DNA from 2 places in the Liquorilactobacillus sp. genome. Region 2 is predicted to be linked to the other one. Evidence: a T-box and tRNA genes for the amino acid it is inferred to sense, from the RefSeq annotation. Region 2 holds a T-box; the other holds one or more tRNA genes.
The links. A T-box is a leader RNA that pairs with one kind of tRNA and senses whether it is charged. The one in region 2 lies ahead of leuS (leucine--tRNA ligase), so its partner is inferred to be a tRNA-Leu.

Region 1: it has a tRNA-Leu gene. The T-box ahead of leuS (leucine--tRNA ligase) is inferred to sense a tRNA for this amino acid. The anticodon was not compared.

The regions. Positions count from the first base shown of each region.
Region 1 covers NZ_JBDNTS010000004.1:144,068-153,662, reverse strand. The annotation lists gene ABF682_RS03570 (APC family permease) at 1-622, opposite strand, end outside; gene ABF682_RS03565 (hypothetical protein) at 788-1,204, opposite strand; gene ABF682_RS03560 (hypothetical protein) at 1,336-1,668, opposite strand; gene ABF682_RS03555 (universal stress protein) at 1,685-2,134, opposite strand; tRNA gene ABF682_RS03550 (tRNA-Leu) at 2,351-2,434, shown strand; gene ABF682_RS03545 (3'-5' exoribonuclease YhaM family protein) at 2,795-3,751, opposite strand; gene ABF682_RS03540 (ATP-binding protein) at 3,774-6,005, opposite strand; gene ABF682_RS03535 (metallophosphoesterase family protein) at 5,980-7,191, opposite strand; gene ABF682_RS03530 (zinc ribbon domain-containing protein) at 7,366-7,461, opposite strand; gene ABF682_RS03525 (YlbF family regulator) at 7,612-7,950, opposite strand; gene ABF682_RS03520 (PBP1A family penicillin-binding protein) at 8,024-9,595, opposite strand, start outside.
Region 2 covers NZ_JBDNTS010000007.1:832-10,426, reverse strand. The annotation lists gene ABF682_RS05120 (hypothetical protein) at 1-108, opposite strand, end outside; gene ABF682_RS05115 (hypothetical protein) at 191-436, opposite strand; gene pepV (dipeptidase PepV) at 596-1,996, opposite strand; gene ABF682_RS05105 (NAD(P)H-hydrate dehydratase) at 2,130-2,975, shown strand; gene ABF682_RS05100 (pseudouridine synthase) at 3,091-3,813, opposite strand; gene ABF682_RS05095 (putative polysaccharide biosynthesis protein) at 3,825-5,501, opposite strand; gene leuS (leucine--tRNA ligase) at 5,799-8,213, opposite strand; T-box leader at 8,279-8,499, opposite strand; gene metK (methionine adenosyltransferase) at 8,550-9,595, opposite strand, start outside.

The sequences.
Region 1 (9,595 bases), on a different contig from region 2:
TATGCAAAGCAGTCATTCCGACGATTACAAATAAAATAATGGCTAATACTTTAAGGATAACCAAAATATTCTCAACACGAGCTACTCCTGAAATACCCCTTGATAATAAAATAGCAACTAGCAAAACCACAACCATTGCTACTAAATCAATAATTCCACCCTCGGTACCAAAGGCATTTGCGAGCTGTTTTGGAAAATTAACACCAAGTGGTTCTACTAATCCGCGAAAATTTGCTGAGATTCCAGATGCCACAAAAGCAACAGCAATGAAATATTCCGCCAAGAGTGCCCATCCTGCAATCCATGCAAAAAATTCACCAAAAATAACATTTATCCATGAATATGCAGAACCGGCAAACGGCATGACAGAAGCCATCTCAGCGTATGCAAAGGCCACAAGCCCTGCAACAACAGCTGCTAATAAAAAAGAAATAACGACAGCTGGACCTGCATGTGTAGCTGCAACCACACCAGGAAGAGTGAATATTGAGGTTGAAACAATTGTCCCGACACCCAACGCTAAAAAATCTTTAACAGTCAACACTCGAGATAAATGCGCATCCTTAACTTGATAAACTTTTGGATCTTCTTTTAAAAGCAATCTTTTTAAAAATTTTCCCATTAAAACTCCTCCAATAAATTAATAAATACTAAAATTATATCAAGAATATTAGAGAAGTCAACCAGTAAACTAATTTTTACTTAGAAACAACTCATTAAAACTTAATAAAAATAAGTCTATTTCTTTTACACTTATTTTTATTAATACAGAAAAAAACAATTTCACTTAGCTATCAATCAACAACTTTTGCATAAAAATTATTGGCGCCGCAATTAGTAAAAAACAATGTTTCATAAAACTCAAAAAGGAATTTAATAAAATATCTCGTGTATCATTTTCTTTGACCGTTTTTCTCTTTGACCTTTGCAACATTTGCTCTGCTGCCTCTGTTCCCTCTATTTCTTCTGTTTCCTTAACTGTTCTTTTTGTCCGGCTCATAGTATCATCAACAACCTGAGCTTCTCCCTTTAGTCCTATATTCATTATATTAAAGGGATTTAGTAATAAAAAGTTACTGATTAAATAATAATCCAGCAGTAACTTCCAACTAATTGGAATAATTAATTGCGCTAGTACCAATAAAATAACAAACGATATCGAACTTTTAACTAGAACCCTACTATATTTTGTAAAATTTCCCATCTACCATTCCTCAATTCATCTTATCCTTTTAATGCCTAACTCTAAAACATCTCTCAAACATAATTTATTTCAGAAAAAAAGCCAAGGTTAAGAAAATCACCCCAGCTTTATTTTCCTTACTTACCCTAAATTTACAACTTTATAAGTTCTGTAAAGACCTTCCGATTTACCAGATTTATATAAATCACTGCAATAGTATACAAATCTAGAAAATAAATCAATAGTCCCATTGACCCATATAACATCATAACAATCGATATCCAAAATAAGCATTGGCTCAAGACTGTCCATTTTTTTCTTGCCTTTATCGCATCAACAATTTCTTTATTAGTAGATTCCGTAAGTTCAATCTCTTTACCCTTACTCAACTTATCACGCAGTTTCTTGACCACTAGACCCAGCCTAATGTTATACGCCATTAGTAATATTAAACTAACTAAAGCAATCATTTCTAATGTTGACATCATCATTACCTCGCTTTCAGCCTACAACCAATACATCACACTTTGCAGTCCTGACAACACCATCTGTCACAGAACCCACGAATATTCGGCCAACCGCTGACATTCCTGTTTTCCCCAAGATGATTAAATCAATTGGATAATCTTCTACAAAGTCACGAGCAATCACAACTCTTGGAGAACCAAATCTTGCATGAACACCAACATTAGCAAAACTTTCTTCCTGCACAATACTTTCTTTTAATTTTTCAAGATATTGCTGTACTGCTTCAAAAGTAGAATAAATAATGTCGCCTGACATACTAATAATTCCACCAAAGTTGTTCGTAAATTGTTTTGTATCAATCACGTTCAAGACTTCGATTCGTCCATTATTTCTTTTAGCTATTTCAATCGCTTTCTTCAATGCCTTCTCTGCATTTTTTGACCCATCAACGGGAACTAGAATACTACGATATTTTTGTTCCATTGAGATCACCCCTTACTTCCCACGTTATTATAACATTATATTATAACTTTTTACTCTGACTATCTATTCATTAAGCAATCTTAAACTTCGACATGTAAGTGATTACGCTTTCTTCACTTAATTTTAAATGTTATTTGAATAGTATGCAAGTGTTTCGTTTTTTCTCTTTTATTTAATATAAGTCTGTTGTATAATAATTAGGTGTTATCATTCATTGCCCTCGTGGCGGAATTGGCAGACGCGCAGCGTTCAGGTCGCTGTTTGGGTTTCCAAGTACAGGTTCGACTCCTGCCGAGGGCATAAAAGATGCTAATTTAAAGAGTTTCAAGAGCTATATGTGCACTATTTGTGCATCAGCTTTTGAAACTTTTTTATTTTACCAAAACTATAACGCGTGTATTACAAAACAATATTTTATTTCTTTAAGTGAGGATTTTATACCGCAAAAATAGGTCCCACTCAAACAAGAGTAAGACTTTTAGGCTGTATACTTTTTCCTATTAATAGGTTTCAGATATGATAATCTATTGCCAGCAATAGATATTGTAGAACAGATTCTATACTGTAAATTCTATGCAGGATCAGATTTGCTCATTATTGGTAGTAAAAGGAGCTTAGACTTTTACTGCTTTTATGTTGTGAAGTATACCACTTAACTAATCAATCTTTATCTTCAGTAGCACGATAAAAGTTTCTTCCATCCATCCCAAAAATTCTCTCAGAAAATGTTCCAGGTTCAGTATGCTCAAGCGTTCCCCTTAACATCTGAATAGAGGCATCCAGTTGATCAATTTGATGCAATACTTCGGCTTCCAAAATATGCGGTCGCACCGGTGATCCATATTCCAACAAACCGTGATGTGATAATATCATGTGCCGTAGCAGAATCATATCTTCGCTCTCAAGATCAATTTTCAACTTATCTGCTGCTTTGACAATTTGTTCATCAATAAGCACAATATGCCCCAGTAAATTACCTGCTATAGTATATTGTGTTGCTATTGGACCAGATAATTCAATCACCTTGCCCAAATCGTGCAAAATTGCACCTGCATACAATAATGGCGCATTGATATCCTCGTATTCCTTAACAACTGCATGTGCTAAACGCAACATTGATAACGTATGAAAAGCAAGTCCCCCAGCAAATGCATGGTGATTTTTTTTGGCTGCAGGATAACTGTAAAATTGATTGTGATATTCAGTTAGGAGGTACCTTACTATCCGATTCCAATTCGCATTAGTAATTTCAAAAAGTGCTGCATTAAATTCATCTGCCATCTCATCCACAGGAATAGGAGCTTTTTTTACAAACGCATTGGCATCGTTTGGCTCTTGCTCAGTTGCCAATCGCATCTTGAATATCTTGACCTGAGGATTCCCTTGATAGACTTCTCGCTTACCTTTAACAAAAACTATTTTCCCTGGTACAAATGAGGTAACATCATCATCAGATGCATCCCAGAACTTTGCACTTATTTCACCTGAACTGTCGGCAAACATAAACGCAATAAATTTATTACCATTCTTTGCAATTCTAACATCTGCAGACTTTACTAACATGAATAATTCTATGCTTTCATCTACCGCGTAGTCATATATTTTTTTTTGACTCAAATTTAATCCGCCCCTTTATCTTCTAAATAACCAAGATTCCTTTGTTACTTACCTTATCACATAGAACAGAAATATCGACTGTAAAACATAATATTTGTGTTTCATTACTTATTTCTGACAATAAATCAATAATTTGGACTTTACGATTTCTATCAAAATTTACAAATCCGTCATCTATTATAATTGGTAACCCAATCTTCTTGTTAAACGTAACTACAAATGCTAACCGCAAAGATAAATATAATTGTTCTGCCGTTGCCCTTGATAGCTCCACAACCTTAAAGTTTTGATTATCAACCGTTTTCAAAGAGAACTGATTTTCTTCTAAAATAATACTAGTAAAATGGCCTCTAGTTAATCTCTCAAAAAAATAAGTGGCAAGCTCAACAACCTGTGGTAATCTGTGTTTTGATAACTTGCTTAGATAATTTTCCAACCATCTATCAGTGAGAGATAGCGCCAGCCACTCTTCAATTTTTGTATTAATTTGCGCTCTTTGATTGGCTGCTTCTTGCCTTAAAATAGCTATCTCACTTGAATCTCCAATCTTTTTCAATTGAATTTTATAACTTATTATTTGCTCAAGATTCTTCTCGGCTTCAGCTTTTCGCAGATCAAATTCATCGCTGACATGAACTCTTCTTTCTTCAATCTCATTCCTACTTGAATAATTCGCTAATTTTTTAATAATATTACTTGAAAGTTGTGACCTTAAGCCGTGCAGCTTACTTTCTGTTTCAATTTGATCCTGCTGTTGAAAATATGTATCTCTTAAACTTACAAAACTATCGAACCCGAGTTTTTCAAGCTGAGTATCAAATTGAATTTGTTCTTGCCTTAAATTAGATAGCTTATCACTTCGCTCTTGACTTAAAAACCTTTTTTTTGATTCATACTCATCCTTACAACTTTGCTGTTTTTTCATTTGAATTTGAAAGCTAAAGATTCGCTTCAAATTATCAGCGTAATCATCAGAAAGTCCCAATTCTTCTTTGCAGAAATCAAAGTTAACATGCTTCGAAACTGGCTCGACCGTGACATTATAATTTTTTTTGTTTGTTTTGCTAAAACCGTATATACCAGCAACAATTCCTACTAATCCAATGCTTTTTAGCACCATATTAGAAACAAAAAATAATACTAAAATAGATATTCCAAGTATACCGAGAAATACCATACTAACTTCACTCTTTTTTGAACCTTTATTGCGTCTACTTAATACCTCGATATTATTTGTCGCTTGTTGCTTAGGCTGATCTTCTGAAGAATTCAGCAATGTAAATAATTTATCAAAGTTTACTTTATTTTGTAAATAGAAATCCAAATTAGTAAAATCTTTTTCTTCTAATTGTAATTTTATATGTGTCATTTGTTTTTCTAAGCTGCTGAGATTTTCTTCAATTGCGCTGATTTTATTATTTTGAAGTTGTATCTTGTCAAACGTTGCTAACGTAACCTTCACCTTATCATCTGAAATCTTTTGTGAGGTACTAAGCAGCTCTTGATATGAGTTCCATGCAGCACTTAACTGCTGCAGTTCCAATAGCTTCTGTTCAAATTGCCTTTTTTCTTGCAAAAATGCAGTATTTTGTTCTTTTAACTCCTCAATTTTTTCCTCAAGGTTCTTAGAATCATCCATTCTATTAATTAAATGCTGTAGGTCTTTTTCCTGCTTGCCATACTCCTTCAGCATTACATTAAGCCTTGGAACTCTACCATTAGGCTTATACAACTGTCCAGCTGCTTTCATAACTCTTTTTTGTATCTCAAAAACTTCTTGGCTGCCACTGGTTGCGATACTATAAAAGTTCTTCTCAATTTCCTCAGGTTTTAAGTCTAATATTGCATGTAACCCAGTTTGATTTACAGCATAAATATCATTAAATAGCTGTTTATCAATTTCTGATAGCCATTTTGTTAATAAACCTTCTGGAACCTTTTCGCCATTTTTTTTATTTATTATTGATAAAATATTACCCTTATCATTACTAACACGTTCAATTAAGTAATTTTGCCCCTGCTGCAAAATTACTAAGTTGCCACCATAGATACTTCCCTTTTTAGGTGTATAATTCTCTCCTTTTTCACGTTTAGTTGGAAATCCAAATAAAATTGAACTAATAAACGACTTGAAGGTAGATTTACCAGACTCATTTTCACCAGTAATAACTTGGAAATTATTTGCAATATCAAAATGACGATCAACAAAGTGCCCATATCCGTAAATATTAGCTTCCAAAATCTTCATAGCCATCAACATCCTCAATCAAATTTAACTTTGCTTTTTCAAAAATTTCCTTGATTACATCTTCATCTTTGAAATGATCGTCAATAAATTCAAATTCTTTTAACTTACCTAGCAAATCATCGACTGCTTCTTTCCTAAATACGCTATCTTTGGCTTTTTCTAAAGCACTTTGGTCCAATCGAATAGGCTCGACAACAGAACCTATATTATAATTTATTTTTCGAATAAAAACTCCTTGGCTTGTACCCCTTCTTAAAGTACGCAAAAGATATTCATTTTGAAGATTGGTCAATAATTCTTTATTCTTAGTATCTATCTTTAGATTAATACTAACTACTACTAGTTTCTTAATTCTACTTACTTTATGCTCTATTTCTTGTGCTAGCTCTGTTTCTATATTTGCATATCTTTGTACCTGTAAAATATGTTTATCTATATTTAACCATTCAAGCCCCGCAATTTCTCTAAATTCTGGACAAAGTTGCCCATTTCTTGCTTCAACTATGTAAAAGCCTTTTGTCCCAGTTTCTTTGCTATTTCTCCCTTGAAGTGAACCAGCATAAAGGATGGGTGGCTTTTCATTGAGTATCTGTCGATGATGGATATGTCCTAGAGCCCAGTAATCATAATTTTTGCTTAACAGCTCACTTAGTTGAAATGGTGCATAATTTTGTAAGCTATCATCCTCTATTGCAGCACCATGTAGCATTCCTATGTGCCACTTCACATCAAGATGTCTAGGATAGTTTACAACCTTATTTTTTACCCAGCGCTCGCCATAGCTGAAGCCAGTTACAGCAATTTCGTCATTTGCAATTACTATCTTCTTTGTTGTTACTTGATTTGGGAAAATATAAACATTTTCTGGAAAATAAAAATTAACTTTATCTAAATCTTGAAAATCATGATTTCCAAATGCCATAAATACATAAATATCATGTCTCCGTAGTTCTTCAAAAAGGGTTTTAAGTTTAAGTTGTAAGGATAAATTAATTTGGTGACCATCGAAAATATCACCTGCAAATAATATAAAATCAACTTTTTCTGTTATAGCTACCTCAATCATCTTTGTGAGTGCGTTTATTCCAGAAGCTGCCAAGATTTTCAGTTGTGAATCATTAATCCCATTTAATCCTTCAAAAGAACTACCAAGATGTAAGTCAGCACAATGAATAAATTTCAAGTTAATCACCTCTTATTTCGAACAAATAAAAAGGGTTGGGTCAAAAGTTATATTTTGTCCTAGCCCCTCATCACTGATTACATGTGACTTACGTCGGCACTAAAGTACCGAGCTTCTAGGAACAAGCATAACTTATCTCATACATTTCAGTATTCGACAGCGGTTTACTCTATTTACTATGGTTTAGCCCAAACCAAGTTTTAATATATTTTTACTTGCATTTACATCTCTATCTAGCTGTGTATGGCATTGAGGACAAGTCCAAGTGGTTGGGATCAAAAGCTCTCTATTTATTCCGTGTAAACGTGTTCCATAAGTCAAAATTCTCCGTCTAACTTCAAATTACCCACAGCAAAAACATTATTGTTCGTAATTCCAAATTAATATTTAAGCTTTGCCGTCTCATGTCATGCTCTTTTCAAGGAACCTCTACCCTTGATATAACTCGCTTACTGGTTTGAACATGATTTGATTGATTTCATCAATTAATTGTGCTAGTGCTCTTTCTTTATTCATCAAATTCATAATTACTTTGACTTTTTCAACTTGTGCTCCTAATTCCTTAATATTATCAAGATCAGTTTCTTTCGTGCTTCCTTGCATCTGCTTATTTTGAAAATCAATTTGAGCTTTTTGGAATTCTTTGAATTGTTGATAAGCACTCTCGTCTGCTTTAACCGCATCATATGCAGTTTTTAAATCCTTGTATTCTTGTGTACTTCTTAAATCTTGTTCTAATTGGTTTGCTGAATCATATATGTTGACCACAGTATAGCCTCCTTTATTAATAACCATGCTAATTGTACCATTTTAGTTCATAAGAACTCCATATTTTAATAAGTTAATTTCCAAACCATTGTTGAATTTTTTCTTTTCCCTCACTAAATAGTCCGCTAGCTTTTTCTTTTAGACTGCTAGCTGATTTCGAAACACTATTTCCCGCATCTTTCAAACCATTCCAGATGCTATTTGCAGAACTAGAGCTGCTACTCTTTGAATTTGCGAGTCTAACCGCCGCACTCTTGACTGTAAATGACGTTTTGGCGGTGTATGGTAAAATATTTTCCATCTCGTTCTTAAATAACGCAGATCCACCACGAGTACCTTCATTATCAAGACTGTACTTTGATGAATCAAACCCAACCCATGTTGCGACAACAACATCTGGGGTATATCCAATATACCAATGATCCTTATCACTAGTAGCTGTTCCAGAATCTGCCTTCGTAGTTCCAGTTTTACCGGCAATTGTGTATCCATCAGGTTTGGCATTTACCCCAGTTCCATCATTAAATACATCAATCAACATACTTGTCATTTCATTTGACGTCTTCTTACTGATTACCCGCTTTGAAGACATTTTGTTTTTTGCTATTGTTTTACCGGAGGCATCAACTATCTTGGTAATTAAATATGGTGAAGTCTTTACACCACCATTGGCAAATGTTGTGTACGCTTCAGCCATCTGATATGGAGACACACCTTTGGTTAGTCCACCCAATGCTAGACTTAAATTATCATCACTTTTGGAAACATCCAAACCAAATTTTTTTACCATTTTATATCCGTTCTGAACACCTATCTTGTTTAACAGCCAAACTGTTGCAGCATTTCTACTTTCCGCAAGAGCCTTATACATCATAATATTACCTGCATAATCATTATCAATATTATGCGGAGTATATTTATTAGTTCCATAAGATCGTAGTTTGTCTTTTAATATCGAATCATAATGGTACCCCGATTCCAATGCCGTTGTATATACCGCAATCGGCTTGATTGTAGAACCCGGTGAACGAATTAGCTGTGTTGCCCTGTTATATCCACGAAAAACATGGGTTCCCTCTCTACCGCCAACAAGTGCCAATACTCCTCCAGTATTCGGATTAAGTGCGATTGAAGAACCCTGCGCCTTGGTACCATCACTTGCATTATATGGAAACAGAGCTGAATTAGCAAAACTACTTTGCATTTTTGTCTGATACGTCTGATTCAATGAAGTATAGATTTTATATCCACCATTCATGATTTCAGTTTCACTCAATCCATACTTGCTAATTGCCTCACTAATTACTGCATCAAAGTAGTATGGATACTTATAACCAGATTCATATTGATAATTATCACTAACAGTCATTGCGAGCTTCTGATATTGATTTGCTTGCGTTTGTGTAATTTTATTATTTTCCACCATTAACCCAAGAACAACATTTCGCCGTTCGGTTGCATTTGTTAAATTATCAATTGGATTATACTTTGTCGGATTAGTGAGCATTCCTGCCAAAGTGGCAGCTTGCGCTACAGTCACATTTTTTGCTGAAACACCAAAATACTTTTCTGCAGCATCCTGCACGCCCCAGACACCATTTCCAAAATACGCACTATTTAAATACATTTCTAAAATTTCTTTTTT
Region 2 (9,595 bases):
ATTATCAACATCATCAATCTCATCTGGTGTTAAGGTTCTTTTTACTGTCGCATTAACAATCCCTACAACCATATATGCACGATTTATTTCTCCCGTTGTCAAAAACATTAATATCCTCCTTTTGAAACTACAATTTGACTTAATTAATCATAGCCACTATAGGATAAAAATCATAGGACATACATAATTATTAAAGAAAAATTCGATAATTACGTTTGGTTATGTTTATTATCTCTTTTTTTGTATTTTTCGAACTCATTTTAAGCAAATTCTTTAACATTCTTTCAAACTTTGAATCATTTTCCAACTTAGAAATGACTTCCTTATCCACTCTAATTACTAAATTCTCTCTCTTGCTAGGTACAGAAAAGGTCTTCGTTGTATTATCTTCATCTAAAACATTCGCTTCAATTTCATGCATAAATTCTTTTTGCATACCAAATCCCCCTTTGTATAACTTAAGTCTACCCCTTATTTATTGGTAATTCAAAGGTCAACCAAATATTAAAACCCTCACTACTGGTTGCATCCTTTACTTTTTATCAAAAAATTCAAGATTCTACACTTACCAGTAAAAGCTAATTCAAAAAAACTTTTATTTTATTAATTCATAAATTGCTTCGGCGTATATTGCAGCTGCTTTTAATATATCCTCAATCAGCATATACTCATTTGCCTGATGCATTGTGTCTGGCGTTCCTGGGAACATTGCACCAAATGCAACTCCTCGTTTCATTAAGCGCCCGTAAGTACCGCCGCCAACAACCATTCCGTAACCCTTATTACCTGTCTGACGTTCATAAACACCCAACAAAGTCTTAACTAATGGATCCTCAATTGAGACATAATGTGGTTCTTGTAATTTACCAGTCGTGTTAACCTGTGCGTTCACCTTTGTCGCGACTTTAGCCAGTGCTTCTTCAATTTGACTTGCACCAATTCCTTTTGGAAAACGAAAGTTTAACGTCACACGTCCACCTTGCGCAGCTGCAAAATTAAAAATTCCAGCATTCATTGTTAAATCACCCATGGTTTTATCAGAAAAATGTAGTCCAAAATTATCCATTCGTGAATCTTCATGTAGATAGTCAGCCGCAAAATCAATAAATTGTTCAGCACCTGATCCTAATTCGATCTGTTTTAAAAATAGTGCTAGATATGTTCCCGCATTTTCACCATTTTTTGGTTCTTGGGCATGTGCTGCCCTACCAATAACTGATATTTCAATTCTTTCATTTTGTTCTAACGCTTCAACTTCAATTGGCTTATCGTCCGCAAATTCAGTAAGTAATTCTTTAATTTCTTTTAGTTCAATTCCACTGATGTGTGCAATCGCATCACGTGGCACCATATTTTCACGTAACCCTGCAGAAAAATCCAAAAGTTTTGCCCCTGCACCATTTCCACCTTGAAAATCAACATTAAAGCTAACATTTCCTTTCTCACCATTAATCAAAGGAAAGAAAGCATCCGGCGAAAATCCGAAATCTGGAAGCGGCATTTTCTCAAAGTAATGTGTCATACATCTCCAACCGCTTTCTTCATCCGTCCCAATAATCATGCGAACTTTTTTACTTGTTGGTAATCCTAATTCCTTGATAAGCTTCAAACCATAATACGCGGCCATCCCTGGTCCCTTATCATCTGAAGAACCTCGTGCAAATAATTTTCCATCCTTAATTATGGGCTCAAAGGGGTCAGTATCCCACCCTTTTCCAGCTGGCATCACATCAACATGAGCAAGAATTCCCATAGTCTCAATACCGGTACCATATTCAAGGTGTCCTGCAATTCCGTCCACATTAAGTACTGCAAAACCATCACGTTTTCCAATTTCTAAAAACTTGTCTAGCGCTGCGCGTGGCCCAGGACCAAAGGGGGCATTTTTTGACCCCAGTTTCTCATTTCTCACACTCTCAATTTTTAGCATTTCGGTTAAGTCTGCTAATAATGCATCTTTTCTTTGACTGATTTCTTTTTGCCATTCAATCTGCATGCTTCTCCTCCTTAATACGTGTCATACAATAATATTATCACATGATATCCAGATATTATTACTAAATACTGCAAACAAAAAAAAGATTTGCTGTATAATAAGAACGAACTTTCTTTTCAAGGAGGATTGGGTTATGCATGTACTTAGTAAAAATATTTTAAATCAGATTATTACTACTAGACCAGTTAAAAGCCATAAAGGTAATTATGGTCGTGTGTTAACGGTTGGCGGCAACAGCCAATTTGGTGGTGCAATAATCATGGCAACTTCAGCAATTATTCACAGCGGTGCTGGGCTGGCAACTTGTGCTACTTCGCTTGATAACTTAACAGCACTTCACACTATTGTTCCAGAAGCAATGTTCATTCCCTTCGATTCTGAATACAAACTAATTGATGCATTGACAAATTCAGATGTGATTCTTGTTGGACCTGGTCTTGGAACCAATGAAAATTCACTGAAAATTTTACAAACTGTCTTGCAACATATGACACTTCAACAAAAGTTAATTATTGATGGGTCTGCAATTACAATGATTGCCGATCATCATGAATTTCTGCCCCTTCTTAAAGAATTGCATCCGATTCTTACACCACATCAAATGGAGTGGCAACGTTTAAGTGGAATTAAGATTTCTGAGCAGGATGATATCAAAAATACGCTGTATCAGCAGCAATTACAGGCTACCGTTGTTCTAAAAAAATATCATACAACAATCTATCATAGAGATGGGTCTATTTCACAACTGGCAATTGGTGGACCGTACATGGCAACTGGTGGTATGGGTGATACACTTGCAGGTATAATTGCAGGTTTTCTTGCACAATTCAAATTTAAAAATTATGAATATGTTGTTGATGCCGCGCTTTATGCTCACAGCGCAATTGCTGATGAAATTAGTACAACAAAATATGTTGTTTTGCCCACCGATATTATTGCAGAAATTCAATCATTTATGAAACGTTGGGCTGTCTCGTAATAAATAAAAGCGGTAAAGGACTGCATGACTAATTTGTTTTGGACTATACAAGAAAGAAAATGGGGACTGAATCAAAATTTAACTTTTGACCCAGCCCCACTTTATTTTAGTAAAATTAATTAATATTCCTAATTAAGCAACTCAATTCATCAGGTGTCAATTCACGATATTCCCCAAGTTTAAGCCCTTCATCAAGTTTTAAGCCACCCATTTGGACCCTTTTTAATTCTTGGACCCTCATTGAAACCGCTCCAAACATCCGCTTAATTTGATGATACTTACCTTCAACAATACTTATTTCTATTTTCGTTTCATTTTTCTGCCTATTAATAGCTAAAATTTTTAATAGCGCAGGTTTTGTCGTTTCACCATTTTTTAATGTAATTCCACTGGCAAAGGTTTGAACAATTTCCTCTGTAACCTCACCAGCAATCAAAGCGCGATAAACTTTAGTGACATGCTTTCTAGGTGCTAACAATTTGTGCCCCAACATACCATCATTTGTCAAAAACAATAACCCAGTTGTATCTTTATCTAACCTTCCTACTGGAAACAAACCTTTTTGATTTACCTTTGCAGTCAAATCTATAACTGTTTTCTCAAGAACATCACTAGTCGCCGAAACTACATTCTTAGGTTTATTCATCATATAATATCTATATTCTTGATATATTACTGTTATCCCGTTTAATTGGACAACATCAAAATTCAAATCAACTTGATGTTTTGTTTGCTTAACAATCTTTTGGTTTACACTAACTAAACCATCTTTGATAGGTATTTTTGCCTGCGAACGTGTCAATCCTTTCGAGTCAGCAATAAATTTATCAAGTCTCATCTTTTACTTCCTCACTTTATTCTCAACTTTGATCTTAGTACAGCAGCCCGATTTCCTACTATCTTATCAGCTACCCTTGTTTTCAATGATAAATATACGTAGGTCAATCCACCAGTTAAGACAGCAACAATTAACACTACAAAGGCAGTTATTCGGTATTGTAGATTCAAGAAAAGATCACTTAGCTGAATTACACCTAATGCCACAACAAACACTATTAATGAGAAAAGCAGTAATTGATTAAATCTTCCAATAACTTTACCTAGATTAACTTGCAGATTGTAATAAAAATATCTAAGCATCAGACAACTTGAAACTGTCATCCCTATTCCCGTTGCCATCAGCGGTCCAAACGGATGAAAAAGTAATATCAGTGGAACTTGCAATACTAGCTTAATTACTAATCCAATTAAGAAGAATTTAATTGCCTGCATATTCTGGTAAACACCTTGTAGTAATGAGGCTAAGACCATAAACAAACCAATTGGTAGTGCAACATATGCAGAGAAACTTAAGACATATACCCCAGTAAAATTATATTGATAAAAAATGATATACAAGGGTTTGGCAACTGCGGCCATTCCTAAAGAACAAGGCAACATCACAAAAAAGAATAGTTCAATTGCATCAGCTAATTGAGTCGCAGTTTGTTCTCTCTTGTGTTTTGAATATGCTTGTGCAAGCAGTGGAATTGCTGTAGCAGACATTGCAGAAGCCAATGAGATAATAATCATTATTAACTTGTTCGAATTACCTGCAAAAATTGTATAGAGATCATTAATCACGGTTACTCTGTAGTCAGTAAAGCGCAACATCACTTGTTTAAAAGTAAATTGATCAATTAGATTATAAACAGTGGTTGAAACACTGATAACAACAAAAGGAATCGCCTCCAACAATAAAGTCTTAATGACCTGTGTATCAGAAATATTCAATTTATTTGCACTCTGTCTAGCTAATGTTGCAAACTCATCTTTCTTCTTAAAATAAAACCATGCTAGAAACAGTAAACCAGCAATTGCACCTATAAAAGCAGCAAATGTTGATTGAACAACTCCGGAAACATATTTTCCATGAATAACTTTCATAATTATAAAGGTGGTCCCCAGCATATATATAATTCGTGCAATTTGTTCTACTAACTGCGACATTGCAGACGGAAACATATCCTGATATCCTTGAAAAAATCCTCTAGTTAAACTCATTGTTGGAATAATTGTCAGTGCAATTGCAAGTGAACGATACACTGGAATAACATTCTTATCGTTTTGTGACAAAAATGGGGCAACAAACCACATTGCAATAGCAGAGATAATACCCAGTCCCAACATTATCAGTAATAATTTCTTGTACAACCGCTGGCCTAAAGCATATTCATTTTGCCCGTTATAATTAGATATTTGCTTGGAGACAGCAGATGGAATACCTGCAATTGAGATCATTAAAAAAACACTATACACAGTATATCCTTGAGTATATAAGTTATTGGCCGCCAAATTATCTTTCCCAAACCATGCATACCATGGAATGATATAAAGCGCTCCTAATATTCTAGAGAAAATACTTCCCATTGTCATCCAGGCAGAGCCACGTAACATTTTTGCCTTTGCAGTTTCATTTTTTTTCTTTAGAATTTTCTCACTCTCGGTCTTAGAATACCCCGATTCATCAAGTGACCTATTTGCCATGTATTTTCCTACCTTTTCCTAAATCACTCTGTTATTTTATACTGATTTTGATAGAGTTGCAATGTTGGTTATAATAATTTAGTAAATATCAACTAACTCAAATATTCCAATAAAAAAGGAGTGTACTAGAAAGTCGAGAAAATTTAAGCATTAACTCTAAATTACAAACATAATTAGTATTTTGCTATGAGGAATTAGAAGTTAGCCGCAGAGTTTTGACTTATGAAACACGTTTATCTGGAATAAATAAAAAACTGAGTCAAAATTTAACTTTTGACCCAGCCCCTAATCCTAGTATTACTTCACAACAATATTTACTAATTTACCAGGAACCACGATTACTCGCATTATATCTTTTCCGGCAATTTCTTGTTTTATTTTTTCATCGTCCAATGCTATTTTTTTCAAATCTTCCTTTGAAATCTGTTTTGACACTTTCAAATGCTGCCGAACCTTACCGTTTACTTGTAAGACAACTTCAACCGTATCCTCAACTAGTTTATCCTCATCAAACGTTGGCCATTTCTCATATGTGATTGAACCAACATGTCCAAACTTTGTCCACAATTCTTCTGCAATATGTGGTGTGATTGGTGAAATCATTTTGACAAAGCCTTCAACATAATTTAATGGAAGTGCCTCAGCTTTATATGCTTCGTTCACAAAAACCATTAATTGTGAAATTGCAGTATTAAAATGAAGAGCTGCATAATCTTCTGTAACTTTTTTTACAGTCTGGTTATAAATAAAATCAAGATTACCATCATTTAATGTTGTAACACGGTCTCTTAAATGACTATTTTCATCAACAATCAATCGCCAAATTCTATTAATAAACTTGTTTGCACCGTTCAACCCTTCTGTACTCCAAGCAATAGATGCATCTAATGGACCCATGAACATTTCATAAAGTCTTAAGGTATCTGCTCCATACTCAGTAACAATATCATCAGGGTTTACAACATTCCCTTTTGACTTCGACATTTTCTCATGGTTATCACCTAATATCATTCCTTGGTTAATTAACTTATGGAACGGTTCCTTTGTCGGGACTACACCAATATCATACAAGAATTTATGCCAAAAGCGTGCATAGAGTAAGTGTAGTACAGCATGTTCGGCACCACCCACATATAGATCAACCGGCAGCCATTTTTTTAATTTAACAGGATCTGCAATTCTCCCTTGATTATGTGGATCAATATAGCGCAAGAAATACCATGAACTTCCTGCCCATTGAGGCATAGTATTTGTTTCGCGCTTCCCCTTTCGTCCATTTTTATCAACCACATTTATCCATTCATCCAAATTGGCTAAGGGGCTTTCTCCTGTCCCTGATGGCTTAATATCAGTAGCCTTAGGTAAGCGTAAAGGTAGCTTATCCTCAGGAACAAGCGTTGTTTCCCCGTCTTCCCAATGAATAACAGGAATTGGTTCTCCCCAGTAACGTTGCCGTGAGAATAACCAATCACGTAAGCGATAATTTACCTTTTTATCTCCAACTTTTTCTTCACGCAACCATTCAATAATTTTAGCAATAGCTTGTTTCTTATCTAGTCCATTTAAAAAGCCTGAATTTATATGGATTCCATCGCCTGTATATACTTCTTTTGAAACATCTCCACCTTCAATTACAGGTATAATCGGCAATTGGAATTTAGAAGCAAATTCATAATCACGATCATCATGCGCTGGAACAACCATGACCGCACCTGTTCCGTACGAAGCCAAAACATAATCGGCAATCCAAACCTGGATTTTTTCCCCATTTACCGGGTTAATTACGTAAGCACCCGTAAAGACTCCTGTTTTATCCTTTGCCAAATCAGTTCTCTCTAAATCAGATTTATGAGCAATTTCTTCGATATAGGCATCAACAGCATCTTTTTGCTCTGGTGTCGTTATTTCTTCGACTATTTCTAATTCTGGAGCCAGCACCATCGCAGAAGCACCAAAAATGGTATCTGGTCTAGTTGAGAAAACTTCGATCTTCTTGTCAGTAAATCCTGCAAATTTAAACTTGATACTTGCTCCAATTGATCGTCCAATCCAATTACGTTGTTGCTCCTTAATATTTTCTGGCCAGTCAAGATCGTTTAAATCTTCAATCAACCGGTCAGCATACGCTGTGATTCTTAAGACCCACTGTCTCATGGGTTTACGAATTACTGGGAATCCTCCACGTTCAGTCTTCCCATCAATTACTTCTTCATTAGCGACTACTGTTCCCAGATCGGGACTCCAGTTAACAGCCACTTCATCTTCATAAGCTAGTCCTTTTTCATACAGCTTTTCAAAAATCCATTGTGTCCATTTGTAATATGAAGGATCTGTAGTATTAATTTCGCGTTCCCAATCGTAAGATAGACCCAATGATTTGATTTGTCTTCTGAAATTATTAATATTTTCTTTTGTGAATTCCTTTGGTGAATGTCCTGTATTTAATGCATATTGTTCTGCTGGCAGCCCAAAAGCATCCCATCCCATTGGATGAAGAACATTAAATCCTTGCATTCTTTTCATTCTGGCAATGATATCTGTTGCTGTATACCCTTCAGGATGTCCTACATGCAGTCCCTGTCCAGAGGGATAAGGAAACATATCTAATGCATAATAATTAGGCTTAGATTCATCTTCTGTTGTCTTAAAGGTCTTATGTTCTTCCCAATAGTGTTGCCATTTTTTTTCAATTTCTTTATGATTATATGTCAATTTGAAAACCATCCTTCTTCATTTTTTTAAAACAAAAAGCCCCATACAAACTCAAACAGAGTTCTGTATAGGACGAATGCAATCGCGGTACCACCTATTTTCCGACAACTAAAAATGCCGACACTTAATTTCATAACGGAAAATACCGTCCTTGCCTACAAAAAAATAAATTCTATTCAACAAGAAACTCAAAGGCGAGTTCATTATTTATCAAGTATACGTTAACACCACCCACGCACTCTCTTAAACAAGAAAAATAACTACTAATCCTTTTCAACACAATTATATTTAGTCAAATATAACAAAAAAAAAAATAAAAAGCAAGGCAGATCTATGTCAAATATTTAATTTAGTTTTTAATTCGTCTACTTTATCTGTTTTTTCCCAAGGCAAATCAATATCTGTACGACCAAAGTGACCGTATGCTGCCGTCTGTTCATAAATTGGACGTTTTAAATTCAGCATTTCAATAATACCTGCAGGCCGTAAGTCAAAAATTTCTCTAATTGCTTTGACAAGAACCTTATCTTCTACTTTTGAAGTTCCATAAGTATTCACAGATACCGAAACTGGTTGAGCAACACCAATAGCATATGCCAGTTGAACTTCAACTTGTGAAGCAATCTTAGCTGCTACAATATTTTTTGCAATATATCGTGCCGCATAACTAGCGGAACGGTCAACTTTGGTAGCATCTTTACCTGAAAACGCACCACCACCATGATGAGCATATCCACCGTAAGTATCCACAATAATCTTACGGCCAGTCAGACCAGCATCACCTTGGGGGCCACCAATAACAAAGCGGCCAGTAGGATTAACAAAATATTTTGTTTCATCATCAAGTAATTCAGCTGGAATAACTGCCTTTATTACTTTCTCAATTATATCTGCTCGAATTGTTTTTAAGTTTACATCTTCAGAATGTTGTGTTGAAACGACGACTGTGTCAACTCGCACGGGTGTATTTTTTTCATCATACTCCACTGTCACTTGTGCCTTCGCATCTGGCCCCAAGTAATCTAAAGTTCCGTTTTTACGAATTTCTGCAATTTTGCGCATTAATCGGTGACTTAATGCAATAGGAAGCGGCATTAGCTCTGGCGTTTCATCAATAGCATACCCAAACATCATACCTTGGTCACCCGCACCAATCTGATCTAGCGGATCAACATCACCATTTCGTGTTTCTAATGATGAATCAACACCTTGTGCGATATCAGGTGATTGTTCGTCTATCGCAGTCATAACCGCACAATTGTCACCATCAAAGCCATATTTCCCACCGGTATATCCAATTTTCTTAATAGTTCCACGGACAACCTTCTGAATATCAATATAAGCATCTGTTGAGACCTCTCCTACAACAACTACTAATCCTG